4 regions of the Nocardia sp. NPDC050717 genome follow, and region 2 is predicted to be linked to each of the others. Evidence: riboswitches for the same ligand, from Rfam matches in the RefSeq annotation. Region 2 holds a riboswitch; each other region holds the start of a gene.
What was found. Region 2 has a riboswitch for S-adenosylmethionine ahead of AB0H56_RS09275 (bifunctional o-acetylhomoserine/o-acetylserine sulfhydrylase). Riboswitches for the same ligand answer to the same signal wherever they lie in the genome.
Positions count from the first base shown of each region.

Region 1 (4,171 bases), on a different contig from region 2:
AGCCGCGATCCCACGTAGCGGACCATGGTCAGCGCCCGCTCAGCCAGGTGTCGAAGAACTGCAGCCGCGCCGAGGCCTCGAACTTCAGATCCTGGGTGCCCGCCGCCGCGCCGATCGCCTGCGAGAGCTCGATGGTCGGGACGTAGAGGCCGTTGTCGAGGATCTGCTGCTGCGCGGTCTTGATCAACTCCGCCCGCGCAGCCGGGTCGTTGGTGGCGAGCTGCTTGTCCAAGGTCTCGTCCAGCGCCGGGATCGGGCCGCGCGCGTTGAGATTGCGGCCGGTGACGGCGAAGGAAGTGCGCAGGATGTCGCCGTCGGCGCGGGTGGAGTTGCCGTAGGTGGAGTCGTAGTCCTTGGCGTTCATCTTGGCGGTCCACTCCGGCAGCGACACCAGGTCGAGCCGCAGGTCGACGCCGACCTGTCGCAGCTGCTGCTGCACCAGCTCCAGGATCGCCTGATTGCCGGCGAACACCTGGCTGAAGGTGACCGAGAAGCTCAGTCGCTCACCGTTCTTCGCGCGGATGCCGTCCGGGCCGGTGGTCCAGCCCGCCTGGTCGAGGATCGACTTCGCCTTCGCGGGGTCGTAGGGCAGGCGCGCCGAGAGGTCGGTGTAGGCGGGTGTCGCCGAGGCCAGCGTCGAGGTCGCGGTCTTGAACTGCGGGCCGAGCACGGTGTCGACGAGTTGCTGCCGGTCGAGCGCGGGCAGCAGCGCCTGGCGCACCGCGGGATCGCGCAGCGGACCGCGCGTCACATTGACGTGCAGGCCGAACGGTGTGCCGGGGTTGGACGTGGAGAGCACCCGACCGCCGACCGCCTCGATCTGTGGGGCGTCCTGGGGCAGCGCGTCGCTGATCGCGTCGAGCTGACCGGAGACGAGACTGCCGGTGCGCACCCCGGATTCGGGGACGACGGTGAACTCGATCCGATCCAGGTACGCCTCGCCCTCGTGCCCGAAAACGTCCGAACCCCAGTGGTATCCGGTGCGCTTGGCCAGCGCCACGGAGACGTCCTGCTTGTATTCGGCGTAGGTGAAGGGGCCGCTGCCGATGTTGTCGCCCGCGCACCTGGCCTCGGCCGGTTTCGCGTTGGTCGCCTGGCCGAGGATGCCGAGTTGCGGGGTCGAGGAGGCCTGCAGGAACTGGGCGTTCGGCTGGCTGAATTCGACACGGGCGGTGAGCTTGTCGACCGCGGTGGTGCCGACGTAGTTGGTGAGGTAGCTCGTGCCGAGCGGGGCCTTCGCGCCGCCGAGCCGCACGACCGCGTCGAAGGTGTCGCGCACCGAGTCGGCGGTGAGCGGGGTGCCGTCGCTGAAAGTGACCCCGTCGGCGAGCCGGAAGGTGAAGACCTTGGCGTCGGGGCTGATCTCCCAGCTCTTGGCCAGCCACGGCGTGATCGCGCCGGTCTTCGGATCCTGATCGGTGAGCGAGTCGACGATCTGGCGGGCGACATAGATCGACTGGTTCGACCCGGCCTGCGCCGGATCCGAGCACGAGGGCGCCTGCGACAGGCCGTACCGCAGCGTGCCACCCGGCTGCGGCGGACCGGCCTGCCCGCCGGGACCTCCCGACTCCCCGCCGCACGCGGCCACGGTGGCGGCGGTGGCGAACACGCCGACGACGGCGGCGAGACGATGACGAGAACCGATCACGGGGTGACTCCAGAGAATTCGCGGCCTGCGGCCAGGGGACGGCTGGGAATGCGGCGGCGCAGCTCCGGCGCCACCTCGGCCTGGAACAGCTCGAGGCTGCCCAGGTAGTCGGCGTCGGCGCGGCCTTCGCGCTCGGCGGAGAGGTGGATCACCTCGTGCCCGAACCGCTCGTGATAGCGACCGACCTTGTCGATCACCTCCTGCGGGCTGCCGATCAGCGCGGAACTGCGCGCGACGAAGTCGTCGAGGGTGTCGAACACGAGGGGCAGGCCCAGCTTTCGCGCCAGCGCCGACCGCGCCTCGAACAGCGGGGCGTACACCGCCCTGGCCTGCTGCGAGGTGGGCGCGACGTGGAAGCCCGCGGTACCGGCGCCGACCAGCGCGTCGGCCGGGTCGTGGCCGTGGTGTGCCCAGCGCTCCCGGTAGTGCCGCACCAGTTCGGCGTAGGGCTCGATCGGATGGGTCACGTTCGCGGAGAACAGCGGATCACCGTGGCGGGCGGCCAGTTCCACCGATTCGCGGCTGGTCGCGCTGCCGTGCCAGACCCGGATCCGCGGCTGCCACGGTCGCGGCAGCGCCTTCGCCGCGGTGAGCGGTGGGCGGAAACGGCCCGACCAGGTCACCTCGTCGCTGTCCCACAGGGCACGGAACAGCTCGTAGCCCTCGCGATTGCGATCCCACTGATCCTCGGTGGTGACGTGGTAGAGCCGGGCCTGCGCGGCGCCGTTGCCCTTGCCGATGATCAGCTCCAGGCGCCCGTCGGCGAGATTGTCCAGCGTCGAGTAGTCCTCGAACGCGCGCACCGGATCCAGCAGACTCAGCGTGGTCACCGCGGTGAACAGGGTGATCCGCGAGGTGACCGCGGCGAGGTGGCTCAGCAGCACCGGGGGAGCGGCCGAGAGGAAGGGGTCCTCGTGGCGCTCGCCGACGGCGAACCCGTCGTAGCCCAGCTCCTCGGCCAGGCGCGCCTGCTCGACGACCTCCCGGAACCGGTCCCTGGTCGCCGGGACAACGCCGGTGTGCGGATCGGGCACCCTGGTCACCAAGGTGAACAGCAGAAACTTCACGTTGACCTCCTCCATCGAACCCGGCGGAAGCACCCACACCCGGTCACGGGCGGGTTGCTGCGACGTCGTGGAGCCAGGTCTCTCGGTCGCTCTGGATGGTGTGCCCCAGCCATCGAGCCCGAGCTGAACCAGCATGGGGCACAGGCGCGATCGCGCACAACGGTAGAAATCAGCGTGAGCGCAGAGCTTCGATCCGGGGCCGAACGCGACGACAATGTGCGCGACGCGCCGAACAAGGATCGCCGCCACCTGGGCGGATTCGGTCCGCGCGGGGAGTAGCCTCGGCCTTCTTCACGTCGATGAGGAGTGCGCCGTGTTCGATTCGCGTCCGAAGACCACGCTCACCACGCTGGCGGCCTGCGCCGCCGCGCTCCTACTCGCCGCGCCACCCGCGGCGGCGGAGCCCGCGGTAACCAGGGATGCGCCCGCGACGCAGGCCGCGGGGCCGGGTGACCTGCTCGGCGCCTATCAGACCGTCGTCGCCACCCTCGAATCGCTGGGCGTCCAGCCGTTCCTGTACCCCACGGTCGCCGCGAACTGCGCCGGGGACGGGCTCGGTCTCGTCCCGGCCGTGGCGGGCGCGGTGCCCGGCCCGTGGCCGTCGAACACCGTCCAGATCCCCGGCCTCGATCTCACCGCGGTGAAGTCCGGGCAGACGATGTTCACCTTCCTGCCCTACGGGCTCGCCCCGGACACCGCCGCCACCAAGACCTCCGGCATGCAGGTGGCCTGGCTCAACATCAGCACCGGCCGCGGCGGGATGGCCTCGATGGGGTCGATCGCCGACATCGTCCGCGCGCTGGTGCCGCCCGAGGTGCCGGTGGAACTGCGGCCGCTGGCCGAGACGGCCATCCGCGACTTCCTCTTCACCGCCATCCCCGTCGGCGGTGTGCGCGCGGTCCCCGTCGACACCGGGCACGGCACGGTGCTGGCCGCCGTCTTCGGCACCACCGACAACGCGGGCCGCTCCTGCTTCTTCTTCCCGACGGTGGGCATCACCGAAGTCCCCTGACCCGACGCGGGTTTGCCGCTACGCACCCGAAGGGGTGGATCGCGCTACTCCGGGTGAGTTCGCGTCTGGTCGGCGCGGAGCGGGCGGAACAGGTCGGCGGGTTCGTCCTCGCCGGGTGGGCGATGAGGGCGGACTGCTCAGCCGAGCCGGTCGGCGACCCGCGCGGCGCTCGGGGTGACGAGTGGCCGCTGCTTCCAGCGCAGGTCGCCGGAGCGGTGACGGCGGTGCGAGCGGGCCCACAGCGACAGGTACTTCAGGACGCCCACGGGATGGGCGAGGGCCGAGGTGAGATCGGCGCCGGTCGGGCGGCGGCGGCTCTCGAGGCGCCGGGCGACGAGCCGGCCCGCGACGGCGGCGAGATAGCCGAGCAGCCCCGCGCGGCGGACCGGCCCGCGGCCGAGCAGCAGCGCCAGCGGTGGGACCCAATAGGCCAGCGCGGCAACG
Region 1 covers NZ_JBFAHR010000014.1:37,945-42,115, reverse strand. The annotation lists gene AB0H56_RS24890 (ABC transporter permease) at 1-26, opposite strand, end outside; gene AB0H56_RS24885 (ABC transporter substrate-binding protein) at 29-1,648, opposite strand; gene AB0H56_RS24880 (LLM class flavin-dependent oxidoreductase) at 1,645-2,715, opposite strand; SAM riboswitch class I at 2,724-2,817, opposite strand; gene AB0H56_RS24875 (hypothetical protein) at 3,029-3,727, shown strand; gene AB0H56_RS24870 (glycosyltransferase family 2 protein) at 3,865-4,171, opposite strand, start outside.
Region 1: it holds a riboswitch for S-adenosylmethionine, as region 2 does, so the genes downstream of both, AB0H56_RS24880 (LLM class flavin-dependent oxidoreductase) here and AB0H56_RS09275 (bifunctional o-acetylhomoserine/o-acetylserine sulfhydrylase) in region 2, are expected to answer to the same signal.

Region 2 (4,171 bases):
CGGCGCGCCGTCGGGCGCGAGCGAGGACGGTCCGGTGCTGCCGCGACAGCCGCCGAGCACGTTCGTCGCGATCACACACCACTCGTCGGTGTCGACCGGGGCGCCGGGACCGACCATCCCCTCCCACCAGCCGGGGGCGGTGTTGTCGGCGCTCGCGATGACCTGCGAGTCACCGGTGAGCGCGTGCTCGACCAGCACCACGTTGTCGAGCGTGGGCGAGGGCTCGCCCCAGCGTTGCACCGCCAGCCGCACATCGGGGACCACGGCGCCGTTCTCCAGCGCCACATCCCCGATGGCGACCACGCCGAGTCGCCCGTCCGGCGGCGGCAGCAGGGCCACCCCGGTCGCGGGACGGGCGATCGGCGATTCGGTGCTCACAGTCACGTGTTCGCCGCCGCGAATCCGGCCCGCAGATCGGCCAGGATGTCGTCGATTCCCTCGATGCCCACGGCGAGCCGGACCAGCCCCGGGGTGACGCCGGAGGCCAGCTGCTCCTCGGGCGTCAACTGCGAGTGCGTGGTCGACGCCGGGTGAATCACGAGAGAACGCACATCACCGATGTTAGCGACATGGCTGTGGAGGCTGAGAGCGTCCACGAACTTCTTGCCCGCGTCGACGCCGCCCGCCAGTTCGAACGAGACGATCGCGCCAGCGCCCTTGGGGGCGAGCTGCTTGGCCCGCGCGTGCCAGGGCGAGGTCTCGAGGCCCGCGTAGTACACGGCGTCGACACCCGGCTGCTCGGCGACGAACTTCGCGACCGCCTCGGCGTTGGCCACGTGCCGCTCGATCCGCAGGCTCAGCGTCTCGATGCCCTGGGCGATGAGGAACGCGTTGAACGGCGACACCGCCGCGCCCAGGTCGCGCAGCAGCTGCACGCGGGCCTTCAGCGCGAAGGCGGGCGCGCCCAGGTCGGCGAAGACCGCGCCGTGGTAGCTGGGGTCGGGCTCGGTGAAGCCGGGGAAGCGCGCGTTGCCCTCGGCGTCGCGCACGGTCCAGTCGAAGGTGCCGCCGTCGACGATCGCGCCCGCCACCGCCGCGCCGTGGCCGCCGAGGTACTTCGTCGCCGAGTGCACGACGATGTCGGCGCCGTGGGCCAGCGGCTGGATCAGGTACGGGGTCGCGACGGTGTTGTCCACGAGCAGCGGCAGGCCTGCGGCGTGGGCCACCTCGGCGATGCCGGGGATGTCGAACACGGCGCTGCTCGGGTTGGCGATGGTCTCGCCGAAGAAGGCCTTGGTGTTGGGCCGGACGGCGGCGCGCCACTGCTCGAGGTCGTCGGGGTCCTCGACGAAGGACACCTCGATGCCGAGCTTGGGCAGCGAGTAGTGGAACAGGTTGTAGGTGCCGCCGTAGAGGTGCGGGCTGGACACGATGTGGTCACCGGCGCCGGCGAGGTTCAGGATCGCGTAGGTCTCGGCGGCCTGGCCGGAGGCCAGCAGCAGCGCCGCGACGCCGCCCTCGAGCGCGGCGATGCGCTGCTCGACCGCGTCCTGGGTGGGGTTCATGATCCGGGTGTAGATGTTGCCCGGCTCGGCCAGACCGAACAGCGCGGCGGCGTGATCGGTGTCGCGGAAGGTGTAGGAGGTGGTCTGGTAGATCGGCAGCGCCCGCGCGTTGGTGCTCGCGTCGGGGGCCTGGCCCGCGTGGATCTGCTTGGTCTCGAACGACCAGTTCTCGGGCAGGGCGGAATCGGACATGGCTACATGCTCCAGGGGTTGTGCGTCGGTGGGTTCAGCTGGGGCGGATCGACGGACAACAACACATGGGGGCCTCCTGCGAATGCGCGCTTGCTCCCGACCTTCGAGAGCCCGGTCATCACCCGGAGCACCCCACCGCAGCTGGAGGGTTGCCGACCAGCGAGCCGGGGCTTGACGCTGGTACTCATGACCTTGCCGTCATGGTAACCGGACAGCCCGCCCACACGGAAACTTCCCGCCGAAACGTCGCCTGGATCACTTTTCCGCCGGTGCGCCGGGCCCGGTGTGTCGGGCCCGGCGCGTGCGCGAGCCGTCACCGCGGATCGCTCGGTCGTCGCGGGCTCGCGACCGCTCGATGCCGGACCGAGTCGCCGGCCGATCCGGTCGCAAATCGTTCGCAAGTGGGCGCCAATCGGCCGCGCGCAGGCTCGGCGCATGACGATCGAATACGCCTCCGAAACCCGCCAGGCCCCGGATGCTCCCGTGCCGCACCGCCCGGACCGCGCACGCGCGGTGACCCTCGCCGTCGGCGCCCTGCTGTGGGCCGTGGGCAACCTGCTGCACCCGCTCGAACACTCCGAGGACGCCGTGCACGCCCCCACCTGGACGGCCGCGCATCTCACCTTCGCGGTGGGTGCCGTGCTGATGGCCGTCGGCCTGCCCGCACTGGTCCGCGTCATCCGCAGGGCGGACGGCGGCTGGGCGAGCCGGATGCTCACCCTCGCGCACGGGCTGCTGTTCGCCGGGCTGGCCGTGGTGATCCCGATCGGCGCCTATCACGAGACGTTCGTGAGCACCGGGGTCGACCATCACACCGCGAGCGAGATCGCCGACGCGTCGGCCGCCGTGCTGGCGCCGCTGTCGCTGGCGCTGCTGCTCGGTTTCGTGCTGCTCGCGGTGTACGCGCTGATCCGGCCCGCCGCGGTCTTCGGCCGGTGGTCGGGGGCGCTGATCATCGCGGGCACGCTGTCGATGACGATCGCGGCGATGATGCCCGGCCTGCTGCCCGGCGCAGAGGGCTGGTGGATCATTCCCGGCACGGTCGCCCAGGGTCTCGCGATCGGCGTCGCGGGGGTGCGTATCGCCCGGTAAATTGACCGTATCGAACAGGAAGGACCGTACGGCGGCGCGACCGCCGTACGCATCGATGTACTCGGCCCGCTGCGGGTCGAGGTGGGCGAGCGGCCCGCCGATCTGGGTGGGCCGCGTCAGCGCGCGCTGCTGGCCAGGCTGGTGCTGGCCGGCGGCGAGGTGGTGTCCACCGATCGGCTGATCGAGGACCTGTGGGCGGGCGATCCGCCGCCCAAGGCACTTGGCGCGCTCCAGGCACACATCTCCTACCTGCGCCGCGCGATCGAACCGGCGCGTCCGCCGCGCGCGCCCGCCACCGTGCTGGTCTCCGAGGCGCCCGGCTACGCCCTGCGCCTCGATCCCGCCGCCGTCGATGTCTGGCGATTCGAGCGGCTGCTCACCGCGGGCGATCCGGACGACCCCGCGCACCGCTACCAACGGCTCGGGACGGCGCTGGCCTGCTGGCACGGCGAGCCGTACGCGCCCTTCGCCACCGCGCACTGGGTGCTCGCGGAAGCCGCCCGCCTGCACGAACTGCGCCGCGTCGCCGTCGAAGGGCGCGCCGAAGCGGCGCTGGCCCTCGACCGCCCCGACGAGGCCTTCGCGCTCCTGCACCGCCACGTCACCGACCACCCCGACCGGGAGAACGCCGCCCGCCTCCTGGCCCTTACCCAGTACCGCCTCGGCCGCCAGCTCGACGCCCTCGCCACCCTCCGCGCCCTGCGCACCTACCTCGACACCGAATTCGGCGTCCACCCGAGCCCGGCCGTGAACGCCCTCGAAACGGCCATCCTCACCCACGCCCCGGAACTCGACCAGCGAGCGGGATCGCACCTCGCTGACCCTGCTCCCGGTCGCTTCGCGGGCGGCAGTGGGTCCGTCCGAGCTCTCCCCCGGGCCGGCGGCGGGCCTATATCGGATGACCGGATGGACGCCGGTGTGCCGGGCGGTGATCGGCCGATGGACGGCGATGGGCGCTTCGCTGGTCCGCGTGTGGGCGGCACAGGGTCCGCCCAAACTCTCCCCGGGGAGGGCGGCGGGTCCGCATCGTATGACTCGGCGGAGGCCGCCGGGCCGGGCGCCGATCGGCTGGCGGGCGGCACCGGGCACGGCGCTGATCGGCGTACGAGCGGCGCCGGGTCCGTACGAGCTCTCTCCGGGGCCGGCGGCGGGTCTACATCGGATGACCGGATGGATGCCGGTGTGCCGGGTGGCGATCGGCCGATGGACGGCGATGGGCGCTTCGCTGGTCGGCGTGTGGGCGGTAACGGGCGTTTTCCTGGTGGTGCGGAAGCCGAACCCCCAGTGCGGGTTCCGGGGTCGGCCGAGGTCACTCCGGTATCGGAAGGTTCCGACTCCGGCACCGAGGTCGATCTCGGCGGCGGGCAGGGGTGGCCGGGCGC
Region 2 covers NZ_JBFAHR010000003.1:183,132-187,302, reverse strand. The annotation lists gene AB0H56_RS09280 (homoserine O-acetyltransferase) at 1-384, opposite strand, end outside; gene AB0H56_RS09275 (bifunctional o-acetylhomoserine/o-acetylserine sulfhydrylase) at 381-1,697, opposite strand; SAM riboswitch class IV at 1,779-1,889, opposite strand; gene AB0H56_RS09270 (hypothetical protein) at 2,133-2,789, shown strand; gene AB0H56_RS09265 (BTAD domain-containing putative transcriptional regulator) at 2,871-4,171, shown strand, end outside.

Region 3 (4,171 bases), on a different contig from region 2:
TCCGGCGACACCGACCCCCGCGATCATCGGCCAGCGACGCTTCTTGTCCTGCGGCCTGGGCGGACGGGCCCACGGATCGGGCGGTTGCATCGGTCGAGTCACTGAATCCCCTTGGTGGTCGTACGTTCCTTGGGGCGTTCATCGCGACCGATCGACGGGCCGTTACCCAATCCATCTATGGGTCAAACCTTTTCGATCTTGATAGTTCGATCGCGGCCCGGTCGCAACGATGGCCGGGCCGCGACCGGACAATTCAGCCGATCAGGCAGGGGGCGGCGCCGAGGGCGTCGGGGGTGAGGGGGCGGGTTTCGGGGGTGGGGTTCCAGTGGGCGCCGGTGGCGGTGTAGGTCCAGGTGGGGCCGGTGGTGACGAGGCGGGTGACGGCGTCGACGAGACGGTCGACGTCGGCGACGGTGGTGCCGAGGCCGATGCTGGCGCGCAGGGCCGCGTCGAGGCCGAGGTGGGACAGGAGGGGGTGGGCGCAGAATCGGCCGTCGCGGACGCCGATGGCGTGTTCGGCGGAGAGGTAGGCGGCGACCTGACCGGGGGCGTAATCGGCGACGGTGAAACAGACGATGCCGACGGTGTCGGGGCTGTCGGACCAGATGCGGACCAGCTCGACGCCGGGCAGCGCGGACAGTCCCTCGCGCAGCCGGTCGGCCAGGAAACGTTCGTGCGCGACGAGTTCGTCGGGATCGATCGCGGCGAGCGCGTCACAGGCGGCGGCGATGGCGGCCGCGCCGAGCACGTTCGGCGACCCGGCCTCGTGCCGCTGCGGCGCCGCGGCCCAGTCGACCCGATCCACGCCGACCTCGCGCACCGCTCCGCCGCCTGCCAGGTACGGCGCCCCGGCGTCGAGCCAGTCCCGGCGCCCGACCAGCACCCCGCTGCCGAACGGCGCGTACAGCTTGTGCCCGGAGAAGGCGAGGTAGTCGATCCCGCTCTCGCGCAGGGAGATCCGGCGGTGCGGAGCCAACTGCGCCGCGTCGACGAGGATCCGCGCACCGCACTGGTGCGCGATGGTGGCCAGCCGCTCCAGCGGCAGCACCTCACCGGTGACATTCGAGGCACCCGTCACCGCGAGCAGAGCAGCGGGCCTGCTGCACAATTCGCCGATGACGGCGCGAATGGTCTCCTCGACGGTGTCGGCGGCCCGCACGACCCGGCGCCCGTGCGCGGTCCACGGCAGGAAGTTCGCGTGGTGTTCGATGTCGAGCACCACGGTCTCCCCCGGCACGCATCCGGCCAGCAGGTTCAGCGAATCGGTGGTGTTGCGGGTGAACACGACGACCTGGTCGTCGCAGGCGTCGAGGAACCGCGCCACCGAGCCGCGCGAGGCCTCGTAGCACTCGGTGGAGATCCGCGAGGCGTAGCCCGCGCCGCGGTGCACGCTGGCGTAGTACGGCAGCAGCTGCGAGATCCGGTCGGTGACCTGCCGCAACGCGGGCGCGCTCGCCGCGTAGTCGAAGTTGGCGTAGGTGCTGTCGCCACCTTGCACGAGCGGTACGCGCAGGTCGGCGCCGGAGACGGCGGCCAGGGCACAGGTGGGGTCGATTACTGCGGTCATCACGAAATCCCGTCGGCTCAGGGACCCGGTTCATCGAAGAAGGCGAGTCCGCGCTTGCCGCGCCCACTGCGGACGGCGGCCTGGTCGTCACCCGGAGCACCCCACCGCGGAGGAGGGTTGCCGACCAGCTAGCCGGGGCTTGACGCTGGTACTCGTGACCTGTGAACGAGAGTGACAGACGATCACGCCGGCTGTCAACCACCGATCGGCGCGCCCGGAGCGCCACGAATCGCCGACGCCGGGACCGCGCCCAACTAGCATCCGACGAAGGCGACAGCTACGCCGACGACTCGGCAGATCAACGTGGCGCTGCGGGTGGGTTCTGATGTCAAACCGGTACACGAGGGGTGAACTTTGCCCGCGATGGACGCCGTACGATCGAGTGAAGCGAAATCAGTCCATGTCATCGATCGGAAGAACACCATGTCACACGCCCTGAGCTCCACACCGGCGGACGTGAACGCCGATCTCTCGGACGAATTCGTCCACCTGGCCCGGTTGGCGCTCGCCGGCCGCGAACAGGACGTCACGATGTTCGTCCGCCGGGCGGCGCGACGGCACCGCACCGACCTGCCCGCCCTCGCCGAGGCCCTGATCGGCCTGCTCCGGCAGAACCCGACCCGGGCCAACCCGCTGCGCGCCGACCTCGACACCCCGATCCCCGTCGACGGCGACAGCCGCCTGCCGTTGCTCCGCGTGCTCCCGCCCGGTGGCACCGTCGAGGTGCCGATCCTGCCGCCGAGCACCTATCGCGTGCTCACCCAGGTGATCGAGGAGCGGGCGCAGGCCGACCGGCTCGCCGCCGCCGATCTCACCCCGGCCCGCAGCCTGCTGTTCGTCGGCCCGCCCGGCGTCGGCAAGACCATGGCCGCCGCCTGGCTCGCGCACCAGCTGTCGTTGCCGCTGGTCGTGCTCGACCTGGCCACGATCATGAGCAGCCTGCTCGGCAAGACCGGCACCAACCTGCGCCACGCCATCGACTATGCCAAGCACCGCCCGTGCGTGCTGCTGCTCGACGAGCTCGACGCGATCGCCAAGCGCCGCGACGACGATCGCGATGTCGGCGAGCTGAAACGCCTTGTCACCGTGCTGCTTCAGCAGATCGACGACTGGCCTGCCGACGCGGGCCTGGTGATCGGCGCGACCAATCACGCCGAACTGCTGGACCGCGCGGTCTGGCGGCGCTTCGACGTGACGGTCACCTTCGACCTGCCCGAGTCCGAGCAGCGCGGTGAGGCGATCCGTCGTTTCGCCGGGCAGCCGCTGCCCGACGCCGCGGTGGACGCGGCCGCGATCGCGTCGAAGGGCTTGTCGTTCAACGACATCGAGCGCACGATGCTGCGCCTGCGGCGCCGGTGCGTCTTGGAGGACCAGCCGCTGCCCGGACTGATTGCCGAGCATTCCGCGCATCTGGTAGCTGAACTTCCGCGAACGGATCGGTTACAGCTGGCACAGAAGCTCGTCGGCGTGTCAGGCTTGTCTCAGCGCCAGATCAGCGCACTGACGGGGGTGTCGCGCGATACCCTCCGTGGTTTCACGCATCAACGGCAATAGCACGCTCGCTGGGGGGATTTCGGGGTGGCCGGACCGCGGTTTCTGATCGGCTTCGGCGAGCGGCTGACCGCGCCGATCGTGGCCGGCCGAGGTGGCGGCGCTCCGCCACCGCCGTACACCGTCGCGCAGGCGCGGGCCCGGCTGGCGCCGATGGTGCGGGCGGCGGTGGACAGCGCGGTGACGCTGCCGAAGGTCGCCTGCCCCGACGACGAGACGGTCACCGCGGTCACGCTGCATCCCCAGTACGCGTCGAAGAGCGGCTATCCCACCAGGCTGCTCGCGGCGATGGATTTCGAACCGCTGGGCAGCAGGCCGGTGACCGTGCCCGCCGAGACCGGATCACGCGCGAGCACGCTGCTCTTCCTCGCGACGACGCGCGCCAACCTGCGCCTGCTCGACGCCCGGATCCACGCCGAAACTCCGCTGCGCGGAACTGAACTCGGCATCGTCAGCCTGGCCGAATTCCGGCTCAACGCACCCGCCGACCGGCTGCGGCTCACGTCGGCGCGGCCCGAGGCGGAGACCGTGGCCGAGCTGGTGCTGCACTCCGACCGCGACATCGCGTTGCAGGGACTGCTCGACTTCTCCCGCGATCTCGACCTCGAGGTGGCCATCGATCGCAGGCTCGACAACGGCGGCCTCGCCTTCGTCCCGGTCACCGGCACCGTCGCCGCCGTCACCGAGCTGGCGGGCTACTCCTTCACCAGGGTGATCCGCCGGATGCCGCGCATGCGCACCCAGCTGGGACGCGATTCCCACGCCACCGCAACGCTTTCCACCTTCCGCCCGGAGCTGCCGACGGCAGAGCCAACCGATCGGGAGATCACCGTCGCGGTGTTCGACGGCGGGCTGCCGTCGCGCACGCCGCTGCACCGCTGGGTCGACGCGCACACCTTCGCTGACAGCGCCGCGCCACAGCGCGCGTTCCTCGAGCACGGCCACCGCGTCACCTCGGCGCTGCTGTTCGGCAGTGTGGATCCCGCAGCGCCGGTGCCGATTCCGTACGGCTACGTCGACCACTATCAGGTGCTCGACTCCGACACCGACGAC
Region 3 covers NZ_JBFAHR010000026.1:1,498-5,668, forward strand. The annotation lists gene AB0H56_RS30685 (excalibur calcium-binding domain-containing protein) at 1-90, opposite strand, end outside; gene AB0H56_RS30690 (aminotransferase class V-fold PLP-dependent enzyme) at 254-1,567, opposite strand; SAM riboswitch class IV at 1,613-1,727, opposite strand; gene AB0H56_RS30695 (ATP-binding protein) at 1,991-3,121, shown strand; gene AB0H56_RS30700 (S8 family peptidase) at 3,146-4,171, shown strand, end outside.
Region 3: it holds a riboswitch for S-adenosylmethionine, as region 2 does, so the genes downstream of both, AB0H56_RS30690 (aminotransferase class V-fold PLP-dependent enzyme) here and AB0H56_RS09275 (bifunctional o-acetylhomoserine/o-acetylserine sulfhydrylase) in region 2, are expected to answer to the same signal.

Region 4 (4,171 bases), on a different contig from region 2:
GCGGTGCGTGGTGGTGGCGGGGTGGGTGATCAGCGTCTTGGCATCGCCGAGGTTGTTGGAGATGTCGATGATGCGCAGGCGGTTCAGCACCTCGAACGCGCGCTTCTTGCCGTCCTCGCCCGCGAGCTCGAAGGTGACCACCGTACCGCCGCCCGACATCTGCGCGGTGGCGAGGTCGTACTGCGGATGTGATTCCAGGAACGGGTATTTCACCCAGTTCACGGACTTGCTGGTCTCGAGGAACCGGGCGACCCGCAGCGCCGACTCGGTGGACTGACGCACGCGCAGCGGCATCGTCTCGAGACCCTTGAGCAGGGTCCACGCGTTGAACGGGCTCAGCGCGGGACCGGTGTGGCGCATCAGGTTCTTGACCGGGCCGTCGATGTAGTCCTGGGCGCCGAGGATCGCGCCGCCGAGCACGCGGCCCTGGCCGTCGATGTGCTTGGTGCCGGAGTAGACCACCACGTCGGCGCCGAGTTCGAAGCCGCGCTGCAGCAGCGGGGTGGCGAAGACGTTGTCCAGCACCACCTTCGCGCCCGCGGCATGGGCCAGCTCGGTGACCTTGCGGACGTCGACCAGGGTCTGCATCGGGTTGGCCGGGGTCTCGAAGAACACGGCCTGGGTGGGCACCGAGAGCGCCTGCTCCCACTGCTCGAGGTCGTCGCCGTCGACGAAGACGGTCTCGACGCCCCAGCGCGGCAGGATCTCGTTGCACACCACGAAGCAGGAGCCGAACAGGCTGCGCGCCGCGACCAGCCGGTCGCCCGCCTTCAGCAGCGCGCCCAGCGCGGTGAACACCGCGGACATGCCCGACGCGGTCGCGAACGCGGCCTCGGCACCGTCGAGCAGGCGGATGCGCTCCTCGAACATGGCGACCGTCGGGTTGCCGTAGCGGGAGTAGACGAAGTGCTCGACCTCGCCGGTGAAGGACGCCTCGGCCGCCTCGGCGCTCTCGTAGACGAAACCCGAGGTGAGGTACAGCGCCTCGGAGGTCTCCTCGAAGCCGGAGCGGCGCAGGCCGCCGCGCACACCGAGCGTGGCGGGGCCGACTCCCTCGGGCAGTGGCTTGTCGAACGAACCACCGGTGATCATGCGTTTCTCCTTATGCCTGACGCCACGGCAGGCCGACCGCGCGCCAGCCGACGCTGCCGCGCTGCCCGAACGCGTCGGGGCCGCCCTCGAAACCGTCCAGGACGTTGTAGGACGGGGTGAATCCCGCCGCCGTCGCCACGGTCGCCGCGCCGATGGAGCGCTGACCGGAGCGACACAGGAACACCACGGGCGCGTCGTCCGGCCGTCCGGCCAGCGCCTGCGCGAGCTGGGCGGCGAACTCGGGATTGCGGGCGCCGGTGCCGTCGACCCACTCGATGAAGTGGGCCGGGCGCTCGATGGAGCTGGTGTCGGGGATGCCGATCTGTGCCCACTCGCCTTCGGTGCGCACGTCGACGAGCACCGCGCCGGGATGCTCGGTCAGGATCTCCCACGCCTTCTCAGGGGTGATGTCGCCGGCGTAAGTCATGTCGAACCTCCTGCGTGAATCCGCTCTTGCCGTGGTGGTTGTTCCAGCACACGGCCAGGTCGTCACCCGGAGCACCCCACCGCGGAGGAGGGTTGCCGACCAGCGAGCCGGGGCTTGGCGCTGGCACTCATGACCTTGCGATCTGAGATTGCCCCGGCACAGGTCACCGTGTCAAACGGTCACGGCGTGCAGACCAGCCAGGCGCCGTCGACCCGGGTCAGGTTCCAGGTGCTGGTCGAGGACGTGTCACCGATCCGGACGGTGGCGTCGATCTTGGCGCGGTCACCGTTGACGGTCGCCTTGTCGAAGCCCTTCTTGTCGACCGTCACTTCCGATTTCGGGCCGCCGAGCCGCTCGGACAGGCCGGATTTCACCTCGTCGAAGCCGGGGCAGGCGACACCGGGCGGCGGACGCAGCTCGCTGCGCGAGCGCGCGTCGATATAGTTGGAGACAGCGGCCGTGAGCCGATCGGCCTCTGTGACATTTTTCTCAGCGGGCGAGAGCAGCCCGCCGAGCACGATGCCGATGAGCACGAGGATCGCGATCACCGCGGCCGCGACGAACGGGACGATGGAACGCTTGTCGGTCTGATCCACCACGATGGGCTGGTCGTCCGACCCTTTTTGCTCCTCGTTCATGCTGTAATCCTGACAGACCCGGCGCCGGCGACCACACCGCACGCCGGACGGCCACGATGCCGCAGATAGAATCGCCAGAAGTGTGGCTCGCTGCCGGGGAGAAGGCAGCTGCCGACAGCCGGATCGTCAAGTTAGCCTAGGCTGAGTTGACGCCGTCAAACGTTATCGACCAAAGGGTGCGCGTAGAAAATGACCGAACAGAGTGCTGAGTCCACCGGCGATGTTCGCGAGCCCTCCGTGGGTACGCAGGCTGCCGCCTCCGGGCCTGACGCGAACACCGCGACCACCCGCCCGCTCCGCATTGCGATCGTGGGCGCAGGACCGGCCGGTATCTACGCCGCCGACGCGTTGATGAAGTCCGATGCCGACGTGAGCATCGACCTCTACGAGCGCATGCCCGCCCCGTTCGGTCTGATCCGCTACGGTGTCGCGCCCGACCACCCGCGCATCAAGGGCATCATCACCGCCCTGCACAAGGTCCTCGACAAGGACCAGGTGCGCCTGCTCGGCAACATCGACTACGGCACCGACATCACCCTCGACGACCTGCGTCAGTTCTACGACGCGGTGATCTTCTCGACCGGCGCCAACGCCGACCGCGCGCTGCCGATCCCGGGCATCGACCTGGACGGTTCCTACGGCGCCGCCGACTTCGTCTCCTGGTACGACGGCCACCCGGACGTGCCGCGCTCGTGGCCGCTGGACGCGGAGAAGGTCGCCGTCCTCGGTGTCGGCAACGTCGCCCTCGACGTGGCCCGCGTGCTGGCCAAGACCGGTGACGAGCTGCTGCCGACCGAGATCCCGCCGAACGTCTACAAGGGCCTCAAGGCCAACAAGGCCGTCGAGGTGCACGTGTTCGGCCGTCGTGGCCCGGCGCAGGCCAAGTTCACCCCGCTCGAGCTGCGCGAACTCGACCACTCGCCGACCATCGAGGTCATCGTCGATCCCGAGGACATCGACTACGACGAGGGCTCCGAGGCCGCGCGCCGCAACTCCAAGCAGGTCGACATGGTCGCCAACACCCTGGAGCAGTGGGCCATCCGCGACCAGGGCGACCGCCCGCACAAGCTGTTCCTGCACTTCTTCGAGTCGCCGGCCGAGATCATCGGCGAGGACGGCAAGGTCGTCGGTCTCAAGACCGAGCGCACCCAGCTCGACGGCTCCGGCAACGTCAAGGGCACCGGCGAGTTCAAGCAGTGGGACGTGCAGGCGATCTACCGCGCCGTCGGTTACCTGTCGCAGAACATCACCCAGCTGCCGTTCGACGACCAGGCTGGCACCGTGCCGAACGAGGCCGGTCGCGTGCTCGCCGACGAGACCGCCGAGGGCTCGGCCCGCTTCATGCCGGCCACCTACGTGACCGGCTGGATCAAGCGCGGCCCGGTCGGCCTCATCGGCCACACCAAGGGCGACGCCAACGAGACCATCGCCTGCCTGCTCGACGACGCCAAGGACTTCACCCCGGCCGCCAAGCCGGAGCCGGAGGCCGTCACCGAGTTCCTCGAGGGCAAGGGCATCCCGTTCACCACGTGGGCGGGCTGGTACCGCCTCGACGCGCACGAGCGGGCACTCGGCGAGCCCGAGGGCCGCGAGCGCGTGAAGGTCGTGGAGCGCGAGGACATGCTGCGCGCGTCCGAGCCGAACAAGGTCTGACGCACTCCCTGACTCGCCGGTTCGGGGTCGGGTGAGGCATCCTGATACACGTGTTCGATGCGCACGTCCACATCATCGATCCGCGGTACCCGCTGATCGAGAACGAAGGCTACCTGCCTGACCCCTACACCATCGCGGACTATCGAAAGCGCATGGCGCACTTCGATGTTCGCGGTGGTGCGGTGGTCAGCGCATCGTTCCAGGGGACAGACCAGAGTTACCTGAAGGCCGCGCTGGCCGCGCTCGGCGAGGGCTGGGTCGGGGTCACCCGGCTCGACCTGGACGCCAGCGACGAGGAGATCCTCGAACTGGACCGGGCCGGGGTGCGCGCGCTGCGGTTCAACCTCAAGCGCGCCGCCGC
Region 4 covers NZ_JBFAHR010000001.1:83,005-87,175, reverse strand. The annotation lists gene AB0H56_RS00390 (O-succinylhomoserine sulfhydrylase) at 1-1,092, opposite strand, end outside; gene AB0H56_RS00385 (rhodanese-like domain-containing protein) at 1,103-1,519, opposite strand; SAM riboswitch class IV at 1,537-1,654, opposite strand; gene AB0H56_RS00380 (hypothetical protein) at 1,699-2,157, opposite strand; gene AB0H56_RS00375 (FAD-dependent oxidoreductase) at 2,458-3,810, shown strand; gene AB0H56_RS00370 (amidohydrolase family protein) at 3,861-4,171, shown strand, end outside.
Region 4: it holds a riboswitch for S-adenosylmethionine, as region 2 does, so the genes downstream of both, AB0H56_RS00385 (rhodanese-like domain-containing protein) here and AB0H56_RS09275 (bifunctional o-acetylhomoserine/o-acetylserine sulfhydrylase) in region 2, are expected to answer to the same signal.